2 regions of the Aliiglaciecola litoralis genome follow, and region 2 is predicted to be linked to the other one. Evidence: riboswitches for the same ligand, from Rfam matches in the RefSeq annotation. Region 2 holds a riboswitch; the other holds the start of a gene.

Region 1 (12,629 bases), on a different contig from region 2:
GTCCATCTGCTATTACCTTCATGCCACACGCATGTAGGGAGCGGTGGCAATTTAACAAGGGCTCAAGCAACTGGGCCTGACTACTGATCCAATCTTGTTGATCTATTTGTTTTCCAGCCAAAAACTCGCCGATACCTTCTTCGGTTGCTTTTAATTTGGTAAAAAGGGGCCGCAATAACGCTCGGTAAGGTTCCCGAGAATCATTGCCAACAAGCGCCCTAAGCTCATCATCACAATCAGACATTGATAATTCAGCTTGTAACCTGTCAATGTCTTGTGCGAACAATTTAGCAGCTCGTTTTCGAGCTAATAACAGTACTTGCTGAGTGACTTTGGACGTGACATTTGGATTTCCGTCTCTATCGCCACCCATCCAAGAACTAAACTGTACTGGTGCCGCATCAATAGGTAGCGAAATTTTAAAGCGATCTTGAACTTTCTTCTCAAGTGAGCGGATGAACGCAGGAACTGCATCCCACAATGAGTTCTCGATTACGGAAAAGCCCCATCGAGCTTCATCTACCGGAGTCGGTCTGATAGAACGGATCTCTTCAGTATGCCAAGCCTGACTTATTAAATCAGCGACTCGTGTTTCTAAGTCATCTCGTTGCTCTTGGGTAATTTGACTGTGGTGGAGATCTCGAAGGCAACTAGCCAACTCGCTGTGTTTATGAATAAGTGTTCTGCGCGTCACTTCAGTTGGGTGCGCAGTTAAAACTAAATCAATTTTAAGTTGTTCAAATGCATCTGCAAAGGTGGACTGAGAAATTTCGGCTGACTTTAGATGGTCAAACAAGGTTGTGACTGGGTCATCGTCGGTAGTAATTGCATTGAATTCTTGTTCAGCGATATTGGCTAAATTCAAAAATTGTGAGAAGGCGCGCCCAATTGTGAGTAGCTCATCATTTTGCAGTTCAGAAAATAGGTCTTTGAGCTGTTGACTGGCATCGCTATTGCCCTGATATGACTCTCGACCTGCTAACCGAACCGTTTCAATCCGCTGTAACCATTGTTCGCCAAGTTGAGCACGAATAGTGTCGCCTAGAGTGGTCCCTAAAAATCTGACGGTTTCCCTTAATTGAATGTCTAATTGTTGTGACACATATCCTCCGAATTCATTCTGAGCGTTAATTAGTAGTCTAAGACAATACTGACAGTGCTTGGGTTTGTCTAAACTGATTAGTTATGCATTATTCCTGAATAATTGATCTACGGCTATTCATAATTAGCTGAGCCTATCATTGCTTGTTGAGGGTTTGGGGTGTGAACTGGTCATGTGATTGTGATATTATTCGGCGCTTAACTTTTAGCAAATTCAGGATTTAATGTGACAGACAAATTTAACAGTGTTGAGCTACAAGCAAGCTATGGTATTGGTTTTCAGATGGGCGAGCAACTTGCTGGTAACCCATTCGAAGGTTTAGACATTGATGCAGTAAAAGAAGGTCTTGCCGATGCTTTCGCTAAGCAAATGCCTCAAGTTGACAACCAAACTCTAGGTGCGGCGTTTAACGAAATTCATCAACGCATGCAAGCTGCCAGCGCAGAACAGCACAAAGGTGCGATAGAAGAGGGTGCTAATTTCTTAGCCGACAATGCTAAGCGCAGCGAAGTCACTGTAACTCCTTCTGGTTTGCAGTATGAAGTTTTAACTGCGGGTGAAGGTGAAAAGCCAAGCGCAGCTTCTACAGTTCGCACGCATTATCACGGTACCTTGATTAATGGCAGCGTATTTGACAGTTCATATGAGCGCGGTCAGCCAGCAGAATTCCCAGTTAACGGTGTGATAAAAGGTTGGACTGAAGCATTGCAAATGATGCCGGTTGGCTCTAAATGGCGTCTATACGTGCCGCACGATCTTGCTTATGGTGAGCAAGGTGCAGGCGGAGCAATTGGTCCGTTCAGTACACTCGTTTTTGATGTCGAGTTACTCGACATAGTGGCTTAATCGCTACGATATGCGTTAAGAGGCCGGTTAACCGGCCTTTTTTGTGAGCGGACGAATATATTCAGATTTAACAATCTGTTAAAAGACCTATTTGATCATAGCTGCTAAAATAACCGAATAGAGACGCAACCTAATAACATTTTTGAGGTAATAGATGATTGACCTGATAACCCGTCGCGATGGTAATGTCAAAAATGACGTACTTTCGGGTATAACTGTAGCACTAGCGTTAGTGCCTGAGGCAGTAGCGTTTGCCTTTGTTGCGGGCGTAGAACCTATGGTGGGTTTGTATGCTGCTTTTATGATGGGATTGATTACATCAGCAATAGGTGGTCGACCTGGGATGATCTCTGGTGCAACCGGCGCTATGGCAGTAGTGATGGTGGCATTGGTTGCGACTAGCGGGGTGGAATATTTATTCGCGGCTGTGATCCTTGCCGGTATTTTGCAAATTCTTGCCGGCGTATTCAAATTAGGCAAATTCATTCGGTTGGTGCCCTATCCAGTTATGCTAGGTTTTGTGAATGGCTTAGCAATCGTGATTTTTCTTGCGCAGTTAGGACAATTCAAAATTACCAATAGTTTTGGCGAGTTGGTCTGGATGCAAGGTAGCATGTTGTATTGGATGCTTGGGCTAACGACATTGACTATGGCGATCATCTACCTTTTACCTAAGGTAACCACTGCGGTTCCCGCTTCCTTAGTTGCCATTATTACTGTAACCGCCCTTGTTCACGGTCTAGATCTGGAAGCTCGAACCGTGATTGATTTTGTTAAAGATATGCTGCCTGAAGGCGAAAAAGCCGCTGCAACCTTAGCCGGTGAATTGCCAAGTTTCAGTATCCCCATGGTGCCATTTACTTTAGAAACGTTTTATATCATTTTACCTACTTCAGTGATTTTGTGTTTGGTAGGACTGATTGAATCCTTGTTGACAATGTCACTGATCGACGAAATGACTGACACCCGTGGTAACGGCAACAAAGAGTGTGTTGGTCAAGGCGTTGCAAATACAGTTAATGGATTCTTTGGTGGAATGGGTGGCTGTGCCATGATTGGTCAAAGTATGATCAACATTAACTCAGGTGGGCGAGGTCGACTTTCCGGAATCACCGCGGCGCTTGTATTACTTGCCTTTATCTTATTTGCTGCTCCGTTAATTGAAATGATCCCTCTGGCTGCATTGGTAGGTGTGATGTTCATCGTCGTTATCGGTACCTTTGAATGGGCTTCATTTAGAATTGTACGGGGAGTTAATAAAGAAGACGCCTTTGTATTGTTTTTGGTGACCGGCATCACAGTGGCAGCCGATTTGGCCGTTGCCGTAGTTGTAGGCGTGATTGTTTCGGCATTAGTGTTTGCGTGGAAACACGCAACGCACATTCATGCCAAAACGCATACCGATGAAGATGGTTGGAAAGTCTATGATCTAGAAGGACCATTGTTCTTCGGCTCGGTCCTACATTTCAGAGAGCTATTTGATCCTCAGAACGACCCTGAAGATGTCGTAATCGATTTCAGAGAATCACGAATCTGGGATTCATCAGGCTTAGATGCAATCGATGGCTTGGCAGATAAATACAAAGAACAAGGTAAAAAACTGCATATACGCCACATCAGCCCTGAGTGCAGTGAACTGCTTACAAAAGCACAAGATTACGTTGAAATGAACGTCAACGAAGACCCCCGCTACAGAATTGCCAGCGATAAATTAGGGTGAGAGCGGGGTTCTCTGGAGCTCAGCTCCAGCCGCTCGAACGACCAGCATGGGTGAAGCCAGAATCTTTAGGCGCACAGCGCCGTCTGGCTGAACGGGGACACACGGATGTGTGCACTGGTGCGGTTTACCATGGACGGTTCAATGTGAGTTTTGTCTCAAGTTAAAAGCAGCGCTTGAGATATCGGGAACCCAGCACCATGGATGGTTCAATGTGGGTTTTGTATTTTCTAAATTACGCCATCATCTCTAAAGCGGGGTTCTCTGGAGCTCAGCTCCAGCCGCTCGAACGACCAGCAATTACATGGACAGGCACGTTAAAATTACATGGACAGGCACGTTAAAACTCTCGAAGAACAATTACATGGACAGGCACGTTAAAACTCTCGAAGTGACCACGCATAATTACATGGACAGGCACGTTAAAACTCTCGAAGTGACCACGCACGATTACGTGGACAGGCACGTTAAAACTCTCGAAGTGACCACGCACAATTACGTGGACAGGCACGTTAAAACTCTCGAAGTGACCACGCACAATTACGGGACAGGCACGTAAAAACCTCGAAGTGACCACGCATAATTACGTGGACAGGCACGTTAAAACTCTCGAAGTGACCATGCACAATTACGTGGACAGGCACGTTAAAACTCTCGAAGTGACCAAGCATATTTACGTGGACAGGCACGTTAAAACTCTCGAAGTGACCACGCACAATTACGTGGACAGGCACGTTAAAACTCTCGAAGTGACCACGCATCATTACGTGGACAGGCACATTAAAACTCTCGAAGTGACCAAGCATATTTACGTGGACAGGCATGTTAAGCTTTTACTAATGTCGCAGTAAAAAACACAAAAAAGCCGGAGTTTAATCCGGCTACTGTTATATTTCTAAGTTAATCTATTTCTGGGTAGTGAGCCACAGAAGCAATGAAATAAACTGATCTGGAGTCATATTGCGGGTAAAAATAGCTTGATACTTATTATTGACAATAAAGGTTGGTACACTGGAAACTCCCGTAGTTAACTTATTATTTTTGCTAACTTTTCCTCGAATCCCGAAACTCTTCGTCATTCTCAAAAGCTTTTCACTATCACCGCCTGCCTCAGCAAAGATCGTTAAAATGTCTTGCATGCCGGTTACGTTTTTTCGGTCTTTGTGAATCGCTTCAAAAAGTGCTTGGTTAAACATGTCTTCTTGGCCTAGCGCGCTTGCCGCTAACATCGCTGAAGTAGCATCATTTTGCGCTTCCTTCGTCGTTGAGCCCATAAAATTAACATGCGCTTTGATGAAAGTAACGTCAGATGGTAGCTTCGTTTTCAGCTCTTTCGCAATTGATTCAAACGTATAACAGTGTGGGCACCAAAACGAGAAAACTTCGCGAATTTGCTTGTCGTCACTAGCTTTGCTGCTGATTACTGTGTAGTGCTCACCTTCTTTCCAACTTTCTTGAGCTGCAACAAGGGATGGAATGGCGAAGCCAATTACGATAAATATTAATTTATAAAATGCAGTTTGTTTCATTAAAAACAACGTCCTATTAAGTTGATATAGTTAAGATTGAGTCGATAACCAGACAATAAGTTCAATAATATCGTCTACTGTCATGTCGCTTGTCACGGTCATTTGATACTTACCATTGACGATGAAATTGGGAACACCACTTAAATGCTCTCGGTAGGTTTCAATAGCTTTGCGGTTCTTGTCGAGCATAGTTTTTACTTTGAAACTAGAGACTATTTTATCAAACTCCGCCAACTCTATCCCACGAGCAAGGAAGATCCCTTTTAATTGGTTTATCCCTGTAATGGGCAATCGTTGTTCATGAATATAACTGAAGATAGCTTGATTGAGCTCTTCTTCTCTTCCCAGTGATCTGGCGACCAACATCGCTCTCGTTGCGTCTTCTTGCACATCAGGGCCTGCGAAGCGCATAAAGTTTACATGCACTTTGTTGAACGCCACGTCTTTATCTAATTGCTGTTTTACCTTTGCTACTATAGGTTCATAGCTGTAGCAATGAGGGCACCAGAAAGAGAAAAACTCTGTGACTACAGGTGACTCAGTAGCCGTGTCACTGATCACTTTATAATGCTTGTCTTCAACCCATTTAGAGGAGACCTCAGGCTCAACGCAGGCTTGTAATGCGGTTAGCAGGCACAGTGTTATTAAAAAATAAAGTTTCTTCATAGTGCTTCAATTCCAAAATATTGAATAGGGGTTACCATAGCTATATGGCGCAAAAAGATAGTATATCAGATAGATGAATCTAATCTGAACACGAAATGTGTTTACTAAGGTGTTCTAAATTTTACTGGGATATTAGCCTTAAAAAGAAACAGAATTAAAAAAGCCGCCTTAACATGGGCGGCTTGGTATTTTAAAAAAACTAAACAAACTTAGAATACATAGTTTACCGCTAATCTCATTAACGTCGCGTCGTCTGCTTCTACAAGGTCATCATTGTATTTACTTATGTCAGCTTTCAGGGCAACGTTGGTGTCCATATCATAACGTAATCCAAGAGTTATCATGCTGTACTTGCTAGCAAATGCTTGTTGCACCCCCGTAACCGCCGCACCGACGGGTGCTTGGAAAGGCTCAGGTAAAGCCGCGACTTGATCTAAGAATCGAATTTCGGCATCGCCATCCAGTACTTCATACGTGATCGATGGAGTAAACTTACCTTGGCGAATACCTGCTGTCACATAATAAGCGGTATCTTTAGGCGAGAAAGATTCTTCTATGTTCACTTCGGTAATTTCTGCACTGACAAACCAGTCAAACTTGTCGACTTCTAGACCAAGTCCGTAGAAGGTACTTGTGTCTTCATCGATTCGTAAAGAGTCGGCAATGTTTGCGGGTAGTTGCGCAAATGTTTGCTCTAGAATAGCAGGTTGGAAATCAGAGGTGCCACGACCTGCAACCGCACGAATTTTAAACCATTCGTAGGTTGCCTCAGCGGTTAATAAAATCGCATTTTTTGCATTGAAATCAACAGTTTCGAAACCGCCCTGACCATTATCAATATCAATAGTACTGTTAATGGTCCCTGCTGCTAATTGAAACCCATATTCCCAATCTCCAGCATAGTCATTGTAGTCTAAGCGGAACCCTTCAAGGTTATTAAAAGGTACATCATAAACCGCACGGGGTGCATTTACCCAATGGTAAGAGTATCCGACATCTTTAGAGGCAGAATAGCGAAATAATGGCAGTCTAATGCGACCGGCTGATACGCTAATATTGTCAGTGGCTTGATAACTAATATACGCCCATTCAAACTCTGCTTTGTAGTCATCATTTCCCTTCGCAACAATCTGTCCTGTCGCGGTCATTTTGTCATTAATATCACCGCTAACCTGAATGGCGAACAAACTTTCATCGCTAAATGAAACACTGTCGTCATAACCGTATAACGAATCTTCACTGCTAGTGATGCCGCCAATAAGATTAGCAAAACCATTGATGCGCACGTCAGCGTTGGCAGAAAATGTGGTAGCACAAGCCAATGCCATTAAAGTAATAGATTTTTTCATTGTGTGTTTCTCCTCAATTAGTTAAGTGGGATGGTTTTGACGTCGCCAGTAACAGCTGCACTATCGACATAACCAATTGCTGAAGGGTCTGCAGCTACAGCTGCAATTACTTCAGCGTCTCCACCCACCTCGTTGGGAGGGATCCCTTTGCCAGTGAATACCAATTTGGACCAATACGCGGCGACTTGGCTAGAGCTGCGGCCTAACACGTTTGAGTCGAAATCATTGCGAGTTGCATTGTTTGTTTGATTGATAGGGTTTACACCCGAGCCGTTGCTAAATTTCTTTTCTTTACCTAAAAAGATACGTTGCACTGATTTGCTGTCTATCGCACTGGTGTTACTTGGATGTACCACCACGACTACGTCAGCAATGGCATTACCTGCTAGTATCGCGAGACTTGCAGCAAGTAGCGTTTTGCGTATAAAAAAATGTACCATGTGTCCTCTCAAAAAAATCGTCTAAAAAATGACCTGTCAATCTGGGTGGCGCGAAAGATACAGATAAACAGAGCCTTTTCCAATGTTAGTGAGGTATCTTGGTTGAAGCTTAGGTATTTATTTAAATACCTAAGTGGCTAGAAATCAACCAGCTTGATTTTTAAGTTGTTCGAGGATGAAATGATCAATGATAGAACAAAACAAAGATCCTCAAACTAAATAGCTTAATTCAAACGTTTTGCTTCCGTGAAAAGCGGCACTGTCGCCATGTCCAATTTTGTTATTGAAAACAACAGCTAACCAATACAGTTCCGCGAGGATATGGCTGTACTTCTATGGAATTGCCGAAGTTGGTATAACCGTAGTCGGCAATTCCAAATAGTTCTAGTTTTAGGGTAAAAAAAGGTTACATTAGTAATGATTTAAAGAAGTATCATTAATATACTCAGCTTCGATTTCACCATAAGAACATCGGTTCAAACTCGTTATAGACTCACCGATAATGAAACATGCAGTGAGCGCTGAGCAGTATTAAATCCTTCAACTTCTTGATAATTGTGATCAAATAAATTTGTAAGGCCTGTGTTCAACATTATGCCTTGGGATAGTCGTATTTGTGCCGAAATATCAGTTACAGAGTAATCGTCTAACTCCATACTGTTAATGTCTACTGCATCATTCACTATTCGGTGGTGTAATTCAATTGTCACGAGATCATTTATCAATGATTTCCTTAAACTCAAATTGAATTTATTTTTAGGGCGTCTGAGTCTGCGTTCATTATTATTGTCGCGTGTGTCATTATAGGTATAGTTGGCTCGTACAGAGATACCGTTATCAAAAGCATGATGTAGACTCAACTCCACACCTTCGGAACTACTACTTCCAACTGACTGAAAATATCCTTGAAATCCAGATAGATCAAATACGATTTCATTTTCAATCTCCTGTTCAAACCAAACCATTTCAAATTGGCTCCCAAACTGAGTGAGCAGCTCGAAACCGATGTCCAAACCGTTGCTATTCTCTTCACTTAGTTGCAACCCCGCAGCATCTCCGAACGCAAAAGGGCCATCATTGTAGTTTTGTTCGAATAGACTTGGGGCGCGAAAACCGGTACCAAAAGTCGACTTTAATTTTATGTCCACTGTATTAAATTGCAATTGTTTAACTAGGCCAACTCGCACACTGTCATGGGTTCCAAAAGTGTCATTGTCATCATGTCTCAGGCCCAAGTTAATATAAATGCCGTTATTCAAGTCGCCCAACCACTCAGCAAAAATACCTTGTTGTTTTCGCTTAATGCTTTCACTATCAAGCCGCTCTTCGCGTGCATCTAATCCGAATACGAAATCATGGTTATACCATTGCACGGAGCCCATATACTCCAACTTTCTTATGGAACCACTGTTGTTGAAACTAAACTGTGCATTATTGAAATAACGTCGTTCAACTGCGGTTTTATCAACCGCAAAATGGTGGCGTACTGCATCAGAATCATAATTAAGTGATGCTCGATAAGTGTTTTGCTGAGCGTTGCTGGAGCAATGATTACTTGGCGCAAATGTTATGTTATCGAAACATCCATCGTAGTGATTGTCTGCATTAACTTGCCTTACCACAAAGCCAGCTTCTAATGTGTCGGTGAGATTGACATGGCCTTTAAAATGCACCGTTTTATTATGATAACCGTCTTTTTCTTCAGTCAGATCAGAGGACTGAGCATTAAAACCGTCGCTCGATAGTGTTGATGCAGACAGAAACAAACTACCTAGATCATTGCCCGATGACAGATTGCTGGTAAACCCCAAGGTGTTGTAACGTGACGCACTCACAGCAATATTACCGTGTAATCCTTGTTGCTGAGATTCGGTATACAATGCAATAACGCCTCCAGCATCTGCACCATAAGCTAAACCTTGAGTACCTCTGAGAATTTCGACGCGTGAAAGCTGATTTACTAATACGTCATCGAAAATCGGTGCCACCTGAGGAGAGGATGTATCGCTAAGTTCAACGCCATCAATATATAACTTGGTACGAAACCCTTCTTCACCGCGAATTCGCAGTACTGTATTTTTACCTAATCCGCCTGAATTTGACACACCAACACTGGTTGTTGTACGCAGTATGTCTGCAATACTAAGTGTAGATTGCATCTGAAGATCAAATTCATCTAATACAGTGACACTGGTCGCTAAGCGATTCGTTGGAAGAGAGATGCGGCTTGAAACGACAGAAACTTTCTCAATTTCTTGGGAAGCGGGTGTTGTTTCAGGTTGTTGATTGGATTGTGTAGCAGCACAAGCAAAAGTTAAGCTAAAGCTTGCCGCTAGCAAAATAGACAGGTTATTCATGTAAAAGCCTTGTTCAGTACTCCACCCGAGTACGTTCTAGAGAGTTGGCTTGGATTGCGTTCAATCCAAAACCCAGTTTAACCAAGGCCGGTATCCGGGCTCATAAGTGTCTGCTAAATAATGAAACTATTTAATAAACTCGGCTAGTACCTTCCCATTCTTAAGAACAGTGGTATTCCACTAGCTTTCAACTTACTTACCGTTGCGGGGGCAGCGTCAGCTTGGGTCAAAGATCACTCTTTCACTTTACTGTCTTCCCGTTTAACTGTGCGTTTTACTGCGCAGCACCTTAGCATGAGCGCATTATAGCTAAGTGTCCTCGTTAAGGTAACGGTTATTAAGAAAAATTAAAAAAGGGTTAAGCTTGGTTCATGTAAGGCGGATAATTGCTCTTTTAACGCAAGTATTTGCTGCTCCCAATACTTTGCGTCAGCAAACCAAGGAAATGCCTGAGGAAAAGCCGGATCTTGCCAGCGACGGGAAAGCCAGGCCATGTAATGCACCATACGCATTGCTCGTAAAGGCTCAATCAGTGCCAGCTCAGCCTTATCAAATTCACAAAACTCTTCATAGGCCTCAACCAAAGTATCCATTTGCAATCGTTGATGTTGATGATCACCCGACAACATCATCCACAGATCTTGGATGGCAGGACCCGCACGACAGTCGTCTAAGTCGACAAACGTTGGACCATCTCGCCATAATATGTTGCCAGGATGACAATCACCATGAAGGCGAATATGTGAAGCAGGCTGATAGCGTTTAGCTGCTAAGTCTACAACTTGTTGTAAAATGGTAAAAAAAGCGGTGTGAAGTGAAGTGGGGATGAGTTGAGTTTGCTTTAGCGTTTCAACTGAGTCGAATAAATGTTCTTGTATACTAAAAGTAGGACGAAATTTAAATGACTTACCTTTTGCAACTTGATGAATTCGCCCAATAAAACGCCCCATCCATTCTAATTGATCTAAATTATCGACTTCAAACTGTCGACCGCCTACTGATGGGAATATCGCAAAGTAAAATCCTTGATGGCTGTGAAGCGTGTCGCCATTTAACTTCAATGGCGCAACGACAGGGATTTCGTGGTTTTGTAATTCCCATGCAAAATCATGCTCTTCTTGGATTTGTTGCTTGCTCCAGCGTTGCGGCCGATAAAACTTCGCGACATAGCGCTTGTTGTTGTCGCACAGGAATTGATATACCCGGTTTTCATAACTATTCAGTGCAAGTAATCCTGATTCAACCAACAGCCCTTTGGCTTCAATTGCATCTAAAATCAAGTCAGGCCCTAACTGGGCAAAATCGAAACTGGTTTCAATTATCTTTTTCATTGATAAATAAACTTAGTTGATTCGGTCCTCTGTATGTCTTCAGGACTATTAATCGCGGATACTTTGAAACTAAATTCAGTCACTTGTTCTTTCAATGCATAAGGGTCAATCGCGATGCTAATTGCTAGATTAAATACTTCTCCGCCAGCAACTCGCGCTTTATCATCACCAATATATTTATGCCCATCTAGGCCTATTACTTCCACTTTATATTCTCGGTTAGTCTGCGATTTGTTTAGCAATTTTAGGGTATACACGTTTTCAATCAAGCCATCATTCGTTTCTCGGTAAAGCGAGTTTCGGTCACGAATAATATCAATTTCTAAAGGCACACGAGTCATGATTTCAAAAACCAATAAACCACTCATGATCGCTAGTACCAACGCATAGCCAATGAGTTTTGGTCGGATTATTTTAGTCTTCCCTCCGGCCAATTCATGTTCTGATGTGAAACTAATTAATCCTTTTGGATAGTTCATTTTATCCATAACTCCGTTGCACGCATCAACACATGCACCACAATTTATGCATTCATATTGCAAGCCATTTCGGATATCGATACCGGTAGGACATACCTGCACACATAAGTTGCAGTCAATACAATCGCCTAAACCCTTCTTAGCGTTTTCTTCAGGTTGCTCCTTACGTGAACGAGGACCTCTTTTCTCTCCTCGACGTGCATCATAGGCCACGGTAAAAGTATCTTTGTCGAACATCGCAGATTGGAACCTGGCATAAGGGCAGATGTGAGTACACATGATTTCCCTCATCCAACCAGCATTGCCATACGTACAAAACGTAAAAAAGATGACCGATAGCCCCGCCCAAAAGCCCACATTAAAGGTGAAAAAGTCGACAAAAAGGCGCTCTATTGGCGTAAAATAGCCGACAAAAGTAAGTGCGGTAAGCAACGCAATCAATATCCATACAACATGTTTCAATGACTTGCGCCAGAATTTATCAAAATCCATTTTTCGTTGATCAAGTTTAATGCGCTTGTTTCTTGACCCTTCAATACGCTCTTCACACCAGATATAAATAAACGTCCAGGTAGTTTGTGGACACATGAAACCACACCAGACTCGCCCAGCGAACGTGGTCACAAAAAACAGCGCAAATGCACTGATGATTAAAATCCAAGCGAGTAATGTTAAGTCTTGGGGCCACAATGTGAGTCCAAAGATATTGAATCTTTGTGCTTCTATATCCAGTAAAATTGCTTGATTACCGTTAAATTCAAGCCACGGTAAAATGGCGAACGTACCTAAAAATATCAGTCCGAAAAAACGTCG
Region 2 (12,629 bases):
GTACTGGTTTGAGCAGGAACAGCTTCAAAGGGGGGAAGAATCGTGACCTTTTCTAAAATTATCGGCTGCTTGGGTACATCATGCCACCTGACGGTAACATTGTATTCGGTTTCTACCTCGGCCATAGCATCAATGATTTCGGTACCTTCTGTGACATAACCGAATACGGTATATCCCCAATTTTTACCAGGGTCCAAACTCTCATTGTCTCTTAGATTAAAGTAAAACTGGCTCATTGCTGAATGCGGGTCATTGTCTCGTGCCATGGCAATGGTGTAGGCCTCGTTTTTTAGTCCGTTACCCGATTCGTTGAATATTTTAGGGAACGTCTTAATACCTTTAAAATCGGTGTCATATCCGCCAGTTTGAACCACAAAATTAGGCACGATACGATGAAACAGCAATCCTTCATAACGCCCCCGTTCCACGTAGCGCAAGAAATTATTCACCGCAATGGGCGCTTTGGCGCGATATAACTCAACGGTGATGTTACCCATACTGGTATGAAGCATTACTTTGGGATAATAATTATCGGGTTGAATATGAGAGCCATCTTTTTTACTTTGGGCAATTGCCACAGTGGCGTTAAACAAAATAATAAGGGCGATAATAATATTTTTCATAAGCGATCTCTGGGTTAATTGTGACTATCTGTGAACCCGCATTCAGGTTATCTATTTGTGTGATGAAAGAATACTAAATTTAGGATCACTACCAACCACTTCATATCCGCCAAACAGGCGTTTGAGAGTTTGTGGATAATCCAAATGTCGGTTGCCAATTATTCTCAATTCTCCGCCTTTCACCAATTTGGTCTTGCTGTCGTCGAACATTTGATAGGCGATATGATCGGTTACTGTATTTTGCTGATGAAAAGGTGGATTACATAATACAATATCAAATTGAGTTTCTTTATCGAGTTGTTCAAGGCAATTGCTTACTACAAACTCACAATCAACCAGCCTCTCAGGAAAGTTCAATCTAACATTTTCCTTAGCTGATGCTACCGCCATATAAGACTCGTCAATAAAAGTCACTTTAGCGTGTTGAGTGCGTTGCAAAACGGTCAAACCAATAATGCCATTACCACAGCCTAAGTCTGCGATACGCTTGCCCTCACAATCAGGTAAACAAGCTGCAAGATGTCGGGCGCCAATATCCATCTGTTGTCGAGCGAAAACGTTAGCATGGTTAACGACATGCAATACGCCATCATCGCTTTTCCAACGCGTTGGCTCAGGAAGCGACAAGTCAGTCAACGGAAACTGCGGTTGGCTAAACACCAAACGAGATTTCTTTTTCGCCAGTGAGGTATGCGTATTACCGAGATATTTTTCAAATAGTGACAAGGTGGACTTTTGAATAGACTTCGCTTTGGCGCCCGCCATTATCCTTGTTGTAGGGCTGATCACTTTACGGATCTGAGCGAGTTGATACTCTAGCAGCGCGGTAGTTCTGGGTATTTTGAGCAAAACCCAATCAGGTGAATCAGGCAAAGACTCTAAACTATTTCGATACTCTACAAAAGTTGGGTTACTATGATTAAGCTGAATGTTTTTCTGGCAAGACTTTTGCGCGATTAATGAGTCAGACACGTGGGTAATGCGGGCGGGCGACAGCCAGCTGGTCAATGCCCCGAAATCGTCATTTAATATTAAAAAGTGCGCATTAGCGTAGTCAGGCTGTTGTTCCACAACGTAGTTGATGAGCAGTTCATCTGCTGAATCCCATGCCTGCCAACTGGGATGCATGAAACGTTTTGGATAACGGTATAACTCCAAGGTTTTATCAAGAAACTGAAAACACGTATTCATCTAAATTAGGACCACCTTCGTAATAACCGGTATGCAACAGGATTTATTTTCTTCATCTACCCGTACATTTGAATCGCTGCCGCTAGCGGATGCAGACGTTCGTTATATGTCGCACTTTATTGATAGTGACGCAGCCGCGCAATTGTATCAGAAATTAAGCACAGGTTTGGCATGGCGGCAAGATTCTATCAAACTCTTTGGTAGACAAGTGAAAATTCCGCGCTTACAGGCTTGGTACGGCGATGCAGATGCCCAGTATAGCTATTCAGGGTTACACATGACGCCGATGGCTTGGACCGATGACCTTTTGCGAGTCAAGCAAGACATCGAAGCGTTGACCCAATGTCAGTTCAATTCAGTTTTAGCCAATTGGTATCGCGACGGTCAAGATAGCATGGGCTGGCACAGTGACAATGAGCCTGAATTAGGCCCTTATCCAACTATCGCATCAGTTACCTTAGGCCAAGTAAGAGACTTTGACTTTAAGCGAAAAGACAATGCACAGACTTATCGAATCCCCCTTCAAAGTGGCAGCTTGTTAGTTATGGCCGGTGCAACTCAGCGATATTGGCAACACGGTATCACCAAACGTACAGCACCATTGATGGGTAGGATAAACTTGACTTTTAGGACTATTTTAGCTTCTGCAACCTAGTTATAATTAACGTGAGTTTCATGCTTAGAAATTATATCTAGTTGTCTCAGTCACTTACTACAATTGGGTAAAATTTAGTTTCAAACTACCGAGAAAAAAGGCTATTTTTAATAACAACACACTCAGAGAATGCCAATGAATATTCAAAATAATATCGAGAAAAAATTACTGTCTCATTTCGATCCGGCCCATCTGGAAGTTATTAACGAAAGCTTCATGCACAATGTGCCACGCGGATCTGAAACCCATTTTAAGGTGGTGTTGGTCACACCTAAATTCACCGGTGAGCGTTTAATTAACCGTCATCGTGCCGTCAATGCCGTATTGAAAGAAGAACTCGCAGAGCAAATTCACGCTTTAGCGTTGCACACTTACACCCATGATGAATGGCATAATTTATATGGCAATTCACCTGATTCTCCCAATTGTCTAGGAGGAATGAAACACGCCACCTCGTAAACATCTAAATCAGATGCTTAAAAGGAATGGGTTTTGTGGGGTGTGTGAGTGCCTACTTACTAGAGAGGTAGAACTGCCTAGCTTGATCGATACTTTGGCAAAGTGAATCAATCTCATCCAAAACTCTGCGAGTCATGCGATACATTTTATCGGCATTAGGGTGCAAGATAAAATGATGCTTTACAGCAGGAATAAAGGGGTAAGTGGTCCAATCAAAAATGGCACTTGCAGGGGCACGTTCAGAGCGCGGTTGTATAATCACTTGAGGTTGGTTAGTAAGTACTTGCTCAATGGATATTGACGGGTAATCCTCAGTACTGTTTTGAATGATATTGTCTGCGCCACAAGCCTGTAATTGCTGTTGTGGCCAAGAACCACCGCTTACAGTCTGCAGGGGACTTGGCCAAATCTCAAAAAAGACACTGACGGCTTGTCGTTTGCTGTAACGGCTAGTTATCTGTGTTAGGCGTTGTAAAAACTGGTTGGCTAAGATCTCTGCCAAGGGAGATTTTTCAACAAGCTCACCCAGTCGACGAATATCCGCTGCTACATCACTCAACACTTTTGGGTCAAAATATTCTACTCTGAGTCCATAGGATTCAAGCCGAGACAGATCATCCAGAGGGTTGCCACTTTTCCATGCGAGAATAATATCGGGCTGCAATTGAATGATCTTTTCTATCTGTAAGCGACTGTGATCACCCACCGTCAAAATGTGCCTAGCGTCGTCGGGATAGTCCGATGAGGTAGTCGTTGCGATGATATGCTCTTGAGCGCCTAGCTCATAAAGTAACTCTACCAAATGCGGAGAAAGGGCGATGAGCTTCAATTGCCCCGCTTGCTGCTTTGGAGTTTGGGCGAGAGCCCATGCGCTGCTAAAGAATACATAGAATATCAGTCCTATAATAAAACGGGTGTGGGTTTTGGTGCTCATTGGGTAACTGATTGTGCTACTCATCTTCTTACCTTGTTAAGCGCTAATAAGAAAAACACACTGCCGATTGCAGAGGTAATAATTCCGATTGGGATTTCTTGGTTTTCAACTAGCACTCGGGCGAGTACATCAATCCAGACTAAAAATACGCCGCCAACTAGAACACAGCCGAGGATTAGAATACGGGTGGTAACACCTAACCAATTTCGTACTATGTGCGGGATCATCAAACCAACAAAGCCAATCCCACCGCAATAAGCAACGATACAAGAAGTTAATGCTGCACAAATTATCAAAACGCCCATACGCATTAGATTCACTCTCACCCCTAACGCTTTAGCACTTTCATCACCCAATAACATGGCATCCATATGACGGCCAAATAGCCACAATACAACAACACTGATGCTGACTACGGGCAGCATGATCCACACGAACCACATTTCAGCTCGAGCTAAGCTGCCCAGTAGCCAGAAAATCACTTTGTTGGCAGCAAAAGGCTCGGCACTAAAAAGTATAAAGTGACTCAATGCACTGAGCATGAAGGATACGGCAACGCCCGCTAATAATAACTGTTCAGTGCGATTTCCAAACAGCTTGCTAGCCAGAATTTGCACTATTATGACTGCGAAAAACGCACCTAAAAATGCCGACAACGGCAAGGCGATGGAAAACGGAATACTGGCCAAGCCAGACAGTATTTCACTCTCTACAGTGGCTGAGCCGGTGAACAGTAGCGTGGCGATGCTGGCACCTAATCCTGCACCTGACACAACGCCGAACAAATAAGGGTCAGCTAATCCGTTATGATACACATTCTGTAAAGTGGCACCTGCTACCGCAAGCCCCGCGCCGACCAGAAAGCCAACGGCTACACGCGGCACGCGTACCTGCCAAAAAATAATTTCATTGACACTTTGCGAGCAGTGACGGGTAACACAATGATAGATTTCTTCGACCGACAACTCAGCCGCACCAAAAAATAGTCCGCCGAAAACGCTCAGTAACGCTAAAGCGATGAAAAACCAAACCATGGGTGTCTTCATATTAAATTGTCCTGACCAAATTGAGCGTCAATATGAGGCGCGCTATGTGGCAGAAATTCAACCCGTAATGCGTGCTGCTGGCTTGCTGGAAATACCTTACAAGGTGTTTTAAATGCACTTTGCAACAAGGTTTCCGTCAATACATCTTGAGGAGCACCTTGTGCTAACATTTGTCCTTCGTTAAGTAAACATAATGTGTCGCAGTAGTTTGCCGCCAAATTAACATCGTGCAAACTCATCACCACACATAAGCCTCTTGCTGTAGCAAGCTGTTTCAATAAATGCAGTATTTGATGCTGGTAAAACACGTCTAAGTGATTGATGGGTTCATCCAGTACAATTAAATGTGCCCTTTGAACCAGTGCTCTGGCAAGCAATCCTCTTTGCTGCTCTCCGCCCGATAAAGTATGAAATGCTTGTTTGCGCTGCGCTAGCAAACCTACCTTGGCAAGCGCATCTGCTATGGTATGTTTTTGTTGAGCGGATACTCGGCTAAAGAGGCGTTGGTGGGGCAGCAGTCCCATACTGATTATCTGCTCAAGATCTAGAGAAAAGACATTGTGATTAAATTGATTGACCACCGCGATTTGTTTGGCTTTTTCATTGTGCGATAAGGACTCTATGGGACGGCCATGCCAATAAATCATATCTTTGCTCGCACGCTGGCCCGCTATCATTTTCAACAGCGTTGTTTTGCCTGCACCATTAGCGCCAAGCACGCCCAAAATTTGGCCTGTCGGTAAGTTGAAGCTTACGTCTTTAAGAATATGCTTATTGTTAATTTGAAAAGCAGCGTGTTTGACATCAAGCATGATGAATAGGCAATTCCAATTTACGTCCCTTCAGTCATTCGCTAATTGAAGGCATTCAAAGCAATAAGTAAACGGGAAAATGACGCTTGAGTTACGGATTAAGGCGACATTTTGAAACGTGTATTCCCGCACGATCAATGCTCAGCGTTATGCACCCTTGGCTGCCAGCCAAAAACTGCAAAACTGAGTGGTTCAGGCTTGGCTGATATCTGACTTATGCCTACTTTTAATTGAGTGTAGGCAATTACAGTTGCGGGTACAGTTTTGGATTCTCACCAAATTCCCATTTAATTTTGCGCTATCCCTTACGAGACAACCGCTTAAACCAAGCTAGAAGTGAGCTAATATAACAGGCTTTAGAAGCACCATCGAGACTTATTTGTGCCCGTCATACTCAGCTTAAGATATTGACCTGATGACTTTTTTTACTGAAAATTCCAGCCAAATACTGTAGGCAACTATCACCTCAGTGTTATGATAGCCGTCCAACAAGAAAGATAAGAATAATATTATGGAAATGCGTCCAGTTGAGAGTGCTTTCCACTTTATAGATACGCTCAACGATGTCTTATGTAAGTGGATCAGTTGGTTTACCTTATTGATGGTGATCACCATGTTGTTGATTGTGGTGCTCAGATACGGTTTTGATATCGGCTGGATTGCCATGCAAGAGTCGGTGATGTATTTGCATGCCACTGTGTTTTTGCTTGGCAGTGCTCACACGCTGCGCGTCAATGAGCACGTGCGAGTTGACATCTTTTATCGACGTTTTAGTCCAGCGAAACAAGCCAAAGTAAATCTTTTTGGCAGTGTGGCGTTTTTGTTACCGGTCAATATCTTCATTTTCATCATTTCTTATGACTACGTGATGTTTTCATGGAGTATGTTGGAGGACTCCCGTGAAGCTGGCGGGATCCCTGCAGTATTTATACTCAAGTCATTGATCTTGGTCTTTGCCGCGATCATGGTGGCACAAGGTATTTCCGAGATACTCAAAAACGCCCTCGCATTGTGCAATTGCAAAGATTCAGATCAACCTCAGCAGGGAGAGCAGTAATGGAATATCTCTCATTGGTGATGTTTGCCTTGGTCTGCGTTACTTTGCTACTGGGGTATCCGGTTGCGTACACATTGGCCGGCACAGCGCTTATATTTGCTGGTATCGGGATGTTTTTCGGTGCATTCGATGCGTCCTATTTGCATGCAGTTCCCAGTCGCCTGTACGGCATTATTACTAATCAAACCCTAGTGGCGGTGCCTCTGTTTGTGTTCATGGGGGTGATGCTGGAAAAATCCGAGGTAGCGCAGAACCTGTTAATGGCGATGGGGCAGGTATTTGGGCGATTGAAGTCCGGTATGGCAATTTCAGTAGTACTAGTGGGCATGCTATTGGCGGCCAGCACTGGCATTGTTGGCGCAACTGTCGTGACCATGGGGCTGTTATCTTTACCCACAATGCTGAAACAAGGCTACGCGCCTTCCTTTGCCAGCGGCGCAATTTGCGCAACCGGGACCTTGGGACAAATCATTCCACCTTCGATTGCCTTAGTATTACTTGGTGATGTGCTGTCTAGTGCATTTCAACAGGCTCAATTAGACATGGGGATCTTTTCGCCAGAGTCGGTGTCAGTTGGGGATTTATTCGTCGGTGCGCTGGTGCCCGGCTTGCTGTTGGTGGGGATGTATCTTATCTATGTATTGGTGTTTGCAGCTAGGCATATAACTGCGCCTGCGGCGCTAGAGTCGGATCAAACAGACTCTCAGGTCAGTTTGTTTAGTGCACTATTTCCGCCACTATTCTTGATTGTGTTAGTTCTGGGTTCCATTTTGTTTGGTTACGCAACGCCCACCGAAGCTGCGGGAGTAGGGGCGGCCGGTGCTTTAATACTAGCACTTGCCCAGCGGCAATTGACCTTAAGCAAACTCAAAGACGTGATGATGGCCACCACCCGAGTGACCTCTATGGTGTTCTTGATCCTCATCGGCGCGGCCATTTTTTCATTGGTATTTCGCGGTTTTGGTGGTGAGGAACTGATTGAAGGTTTCTTTGCTGAATTACCGGGGGGCACCTTTAGTGCAGTGTTGGTCGTCATGGTCGTGATATTTTTACTGGGTTTCATCTTAGACTTTATCGAGATCACCTTTGTAGTAGTGCCGTTGGTCGCGCCTGTGTTGTTGGCCATGGGCGTTGATCCGATCTGGTTGGGTATTATGATTGCGGTGAATCTGCAAACCTCGTTTTTAACCCCTCCTTTTGGTTTCGCTTTATTCTATTTACGCGGCGTTGCGCCCCCAGAAGTAAAAACCAGTCACATCTACAAAGGGGTGCTTCCCTTTATTATAATTCAACTGATGTTATTACTAGCATTGGCTATTTGGCCAAATCTGGTAACGTGGTTGCCATCTTTACTTTAAACGCGTTTGGAACAACTGATATGAAATTACCTAACATAATGATTTTGCTAGCGACTTGTATGGCACTGATCTCCTGTGGTGGAGACAGCAAAGTGCAAGACACAAGTGCTCAATCACAGCAAACTTATGAGTGGAAATTGGTGACATCTTGGCCGAAAAATTTTCCAGGCTTAGGCAAAGCGCCAGAGACCTTTGCCACGTACGTGGATCGTATGTCTAACGGCCGATTAAAAATAAAGGTTTTTGGTGCCGGTCAATTGGTCGATGGCTTCGAAGTATTTGATACGGTTTCTAGTGGTACCGCTGAAATGGGCCATGCTGGCTCGTATTATTGGAAAGGCAAGGCGCCAGCTGCGCAGATATTTACCGCTATTCCATTTGGTATGAATGCCACTGAGTTTAACGGCTGGATGCACTATGGTGGCGGCATGGAATTGTGGCGAGAGCTCTATGCGCCCTTTAACTTGATCCCCTTTGTGGGCGGTAATACCGGTGTGCAAATGGCTGGTTGGTTCAAAAAGGAAATTAACAGTGTCGACGATCTAAAAGGATTGAAAATGCGCATTCCTGGCTTAGGTGCTGAGGTGTTGAAAAAGCTAGGTGGTATTCCAGTGGCTCTAACGGGAGGCGAGTTGTTTACATCACTGCAATCAGGTGCGATTGATGCAACTGAATGGGTAGGGCCTTACAATGATATGTCATTTGGTCTACATAAAGCGGCGAAATATTACTACTACTCGGGTTGGCACGAGCCGGGTGCAAGCTTGGAATTTATGGTTAATAAGCAGGCTTATGAAGCGTTGCCCAAAGACTTGCAAGCTATTATCGAAGTGGCTACGCGAGCCGTCAATCAAGATATGCTAGATGAGTACACTGCAGCCAATAATTCCGCAATGCAGGCATTGGTGGAAACTCACTCAGTGGACATGCGTCCGCTACCAAAAGATGTCATGAACGCACTTCGTCAAGCCAGCAGTGAAGTGATGCAAGAACAAGCAGCTGCCGATCCGATTTTCGCTAAGGTGTATGCGTCCTACAAGAAATTCCAAGATAGCGTGCAGAATTACCACCGTATTTCGGAAATGGAATACTATAAAAATCGTGATGGTGAATAGAATTTAGTGAGGCAAAAAGCCACATCATTTCGATTTTTGATCTGCTCAGATGTGTTGTTACGGCATTGCCCTTTAGAATAGCCAGCAAATTAATTGTGAGGATTACCCATTATGGTCATTAAGCCAAAAGTACGCGGCTTTATATGCACAAATGCGCATCCAGTTGGATGTGCAGCAAGTGTTAACGAACAAATCGAATACGTAAAAAGTTTAGGTGATTTGGGAGAAGGTCCCAAGAATGTGCTTATTCTTGGCTGTTCGACGGGTTATGGACTCGCTTCTCGCATCGTATCGACCTTTGGATATGGCGCTAAAACCTTAGGTGTGTGTTTTGAAAAACCGCCTACTGAGCGAAAAACAGGTACTGCGGGCTGGTACAATACAGCTGCCTTCCATCAATTTGCAGGTCAAGCTGGTATTTACGCTCACACCCTCAATGGTGATGCCTTTTCCAACGAATTGAAACAACAAGTGATTGAGCAACTTAAAGCCAATATGGGTAAAGTTGACTTGGTTATTTACAGTCTTGCGTCACCTCGACGTACTGATCCTGAAACCGGTGAAGTGTATAAATCAACCTTAAAGCCAGTAGGTCAAGATTATAAAACCAAAACTTATGACACCGATAAAGACTTAATTCATGAAGTCGAATTGGAAGCTGCCAATGAGCAAGAAATTGCCGACACTATTAAAGTCATGGGGGGTGAAGATTGGGAATTATGGTTAGCAGCTTTAGCCGATGCTGACTTATTAGCAGATAACTGTAAAACCACAGCTTATACCTACATAGGTAAAGAACTTACGTGGCCGATCTATGGTCAAGCAACTATTGGTAAAGCAAAAGAAGATTTGGATCGTGCTGCCAGTGCCATAACAAACTCATTGAAAGATAAGAATGTAAAAGCCTATGTTTCTTCTTTAAAGGCGTTAGTGACTCAAGCCAGCTCAGCTATTCCAGTCATGCCGTTGTATATCTCGTTGATATATAAAGTGATGAAGCAAGAAGGAACCCATGAAGGCTGTATTGAGCAGATTGCGGGCTTGTTTTCGGAAAAGCTATTGCAAGATGATCCACAAACCGATGATATGAATCGACTACGCATGGATGGCAAGGAAACTAATGATGCTACTCAAGCTAAAATCAAACAGTTATGGGATCAGGTGACTCAGGAAAATTTCCATGAGCTTAGTGACTATGCCGGTTATCACCATGAATTTCTGAAACTATTTGGATTTGACATCGACGGAGTGGATTACGAACAAGATCTTGACCCGTTAGTGGAATGGTAACCTGATCTTGTAGCCGCTTTTTCAACAAACCGCCTTTTTGGCGGTTTGTGTATTTTTAGCGTTAGGAAAACAATTGATTAAGCTTTTTTCCGTAGTAAAATTCATTTTCGGGCCAAAAATGCTTAATTCACAATAAATTGCATGGTGCAAAGTATGCAAATAATGCTAAAATTCCATAGTTAACAAGGCTGAGCATCTAAATTCGACATTCTGATCGCCAGCAACATTTTCATTTTCGAGCGAGGTGGGGGGCCAATGCAGCATGCGTCTGTGTTCACCGGGTTACGAATTCATGTACGGAAACTAAGTAGAGACTAAATCGAAAAGAGCGATCACCTTTGGGTTTTCATGTGAAAGTGCGGCTGATATTAACTTCAGCACAAAGCAAACACTAAGAGCCTAAAAATGATATTTCTTTCATTTTAATTTTATTTTACAAGACTGCGGTTGCATATGATAAAAATCAAGCAAGGGTTAGATCTTCCTATCAAGGGGGCTCCTAACCAAACGATCCAAGATGGACCCAGCGTGACCCGAGTGGCGGTGTTGGGGGAAGAATATGTCGGGATGCGTCCCACCATGTTCGTTCAAGTTGATGACGTAGTGAAAAAAGGTCAGGCTCTTTTTGAAGACAAAAAGAACCCTGGTGTATTGTTCACTGCTCCAGCAGCGGGAAAAGTGGTTGAGGTCAATCGTGGCGCTCGACGTGTCTTACAGTCAGTGGTTATCGAAGTATCTGGTAACGAACAAGAGACATTCGACAAATACGATGCATCACAGCTCGCTGCTGTTGCTCGTGAAAAAGTCGAAGAGAATCTGGTTAAATCTGGTCTGTGGGTGGCGTTGCGAACTCGTCCGTACAGTAAAGTGCCTGCACTGGGTTCCGAGCCGCGTTCTATCTTCGTTAATGCCATGGATACCAATCCATTAGCCGCTGACCCAGAAGTCATTATCGCGCAACGCAAAGCAGACTTCGAAAACGGTCTTGCAGTGCTAAGCAAATTGACTAGCGGCGATGTGTTTGTCTGTAAAGCCCCCGGTGCCGATATTCCTGTGGGCAACACGCAAGTGAAAGTTGAAGAGTTCGCTGGACCACATCCAGCTGGACTTGCTGGCACGCACATCCATTTTCTAGATGCAGTTGGTCAAGGTAAAATGGTGTGGACCATTGGCTACCAAGACGTAATGGCATTTGGTGCATTGTTTGCTACGGGCGAATTAAATAATGAGCGCGTTATTTCGATTGCCGGTCCTGCAGCTAAAAATCCTCGTTTAGTGAAAACGGTACTCGGTGCTGATACTGATCAATTGACGGCTGGCGAACTTGCTGGTGACGATGTTCGTGTCGTGTCGGGTTCGGTACTTATGGGAACGCATGCTCACGGTGTTCATGGCTTCTTAGGTCGTTATCACAATCAATTGTCTTTGCTGGCTGAAGATCGCGAGAAAAAATTGTTTGGTTGGCTAGCCCCTGGTAGCAAAATGCACTCGGTAACCCGTGCTTATCTTGGTCATTTGTCGCCGAGTAAGAAGTACGATATGACCACATCGACTAATGGTTCAGATCGCTCGATGGTGCCTATCGGCAATTACGAGCGCATTATGCCGTTAGATATTTTACCGACATTACTACTACGTGATTTGATTTCTGGTGACACAGACGCAGCGCAAACTTTAGGCTGCCTTGAGTTGGATGAAGAAGATCTCGCCCTGTGTACCTATGTATGCCCAGGCAAATATAACTACGGACCGATCTTACGAGAGTGTCTCACCACAATCGAGAAAGAGGGCTAAGACATGGGTTTAAAAGCTTTTTTAGAAAATATTGAACCTGATTTTGAACCAGGTGGTAAGTATGAGAAGTACTACGCGCTCTATGAAGCCGCTGCGACTATCTTTTACACACCGGGTAAAGTCAATAAATCGACTACCCACGTTCGTGACAGTATCGATTTGAAACGCATTATGATCATGGTTTGGGCCGCGACTTTCCCAGCGATGTTCTTTGGTATGTACAACATTGGTGCTCAGGCACATGAGGCTATTCTAGCCGGCGCTGGAACCTTGCCAGATATTTGGCAAGCGCAAT

The links. Region 2 has a riboswitch for cobalamin ahead of ABD036_RS04490 (ABC transporter ATP-binding protein). Riboswitches for the same ligand answer to the same signal wherever they lie in the genome.
Region 1: it holds a riboswitch for cobalamin, as region 2 does, so the genes downstream of both, ABD036_RS17960 (TonB-dependent receptor plug domain-containing protein) here and ABD036_RS04490 (ABC transporter ATP-binding protein) in region 2, are expected to answer to the same signal.

What each region holds. Positions count from the first base shown of each region.
Region 1 is NZ_BAAAFD010000016.1:28,068-40,696, forward strand. Features, by position in the region: gene ppc (phosphoenolpyruvate carboxylase) at 1-1,102, opposite strand, end outside; gene bamJ (BamJ family beta-barrel-assembly machinery protein) at 1,328-1,948, shown strand; gene ABD036_RS17935 (SulP family inorganic anion transporter) at 2,103-3,668, shown strand; gene ABD036_RS17940 (thiol:disulfide interchange protein DsbA/DsbL) at 4,571-5,194, opposite strand; gene ABD036_RS17945 (thiol:disulfide interchange protein DsbA/DsbL) at 5,225-5,860, opposite strand; gene ABD036_RS17950 (porin) at 6,070-7,209, opposite strand; gene ABD036_RS17955 (type 2 periplasmic-binding domain-containing protein) at 7,227-7,649, opposite strand; gene ABD036_RS17960 (TonB-dependent receptor plug domain-containing protein) at 8,135-10,006, opposite strand; cobalamin riboswitch at 10,075-10,313, opposite strand; gene ABD036_RS17965 (serine/threonine protein kinase) at 10,354-11,337, opposite strand; gene ccoG (cytochrome c oxidase accessory protein CcoG) at 11,334-12,629, opposite strand, start outside.
Region 2 is NZ_BAAAFD010000002.1:183,233-195,861, reverse strand. Features, by position in the region: gene ABD036_RS04520 (peptidylprolyl isomerase) at 1-623, opposite strand, end outside; gene ABD036_RS04515 (methyltransferase) at 675-1,814, opposite strand; gene ABD036_RS04510 (alpha-ketoglutarate-dependent dioxygenase AlkB family protein) at 1,846-2,469, shown strand; gene bolA (transcriptional regulator BolA) at 2,605-2,928, shown strand; gene ABD036_RS04500 (helical backbone metal receptor) at 2,981-3,886, opposite strand; gene ABD036_RS04495 (FecCD family ABC transporter permease) at 3,883-4,908, opposite strand; gene ABD036_RS04490 (ABC transporter ATP-binding protein) at 4,905-5,720, opposite strand; cobalamin riboswitch at 5,904-6,065, opposite strand; gene ABD036_RS04485 (TRAP transporter small permease subunit) at 6,232-6,777, shown strand; gene ABD036_RS04480 (TRAP transporter large permease) at 6,777-8,135, shown strand; gene ABD036_RS04475 (TRAP transporter substrate-binding protein) at 8,156-9,250, shown strand; gene fabV (enoyl-ACP reductase FabV) at 9,362-10,540, shown strand; gene ABD036_RS04465 (Na(+)-translocating NADH-quinone reductase subunit A) at 10,994-12,334, shown strand; gene ABD036_RS04460 (NADH:ubiquinone reductase (Na(+)-transporting) subunit B) at 12,338-12,629, shown strand, end outside.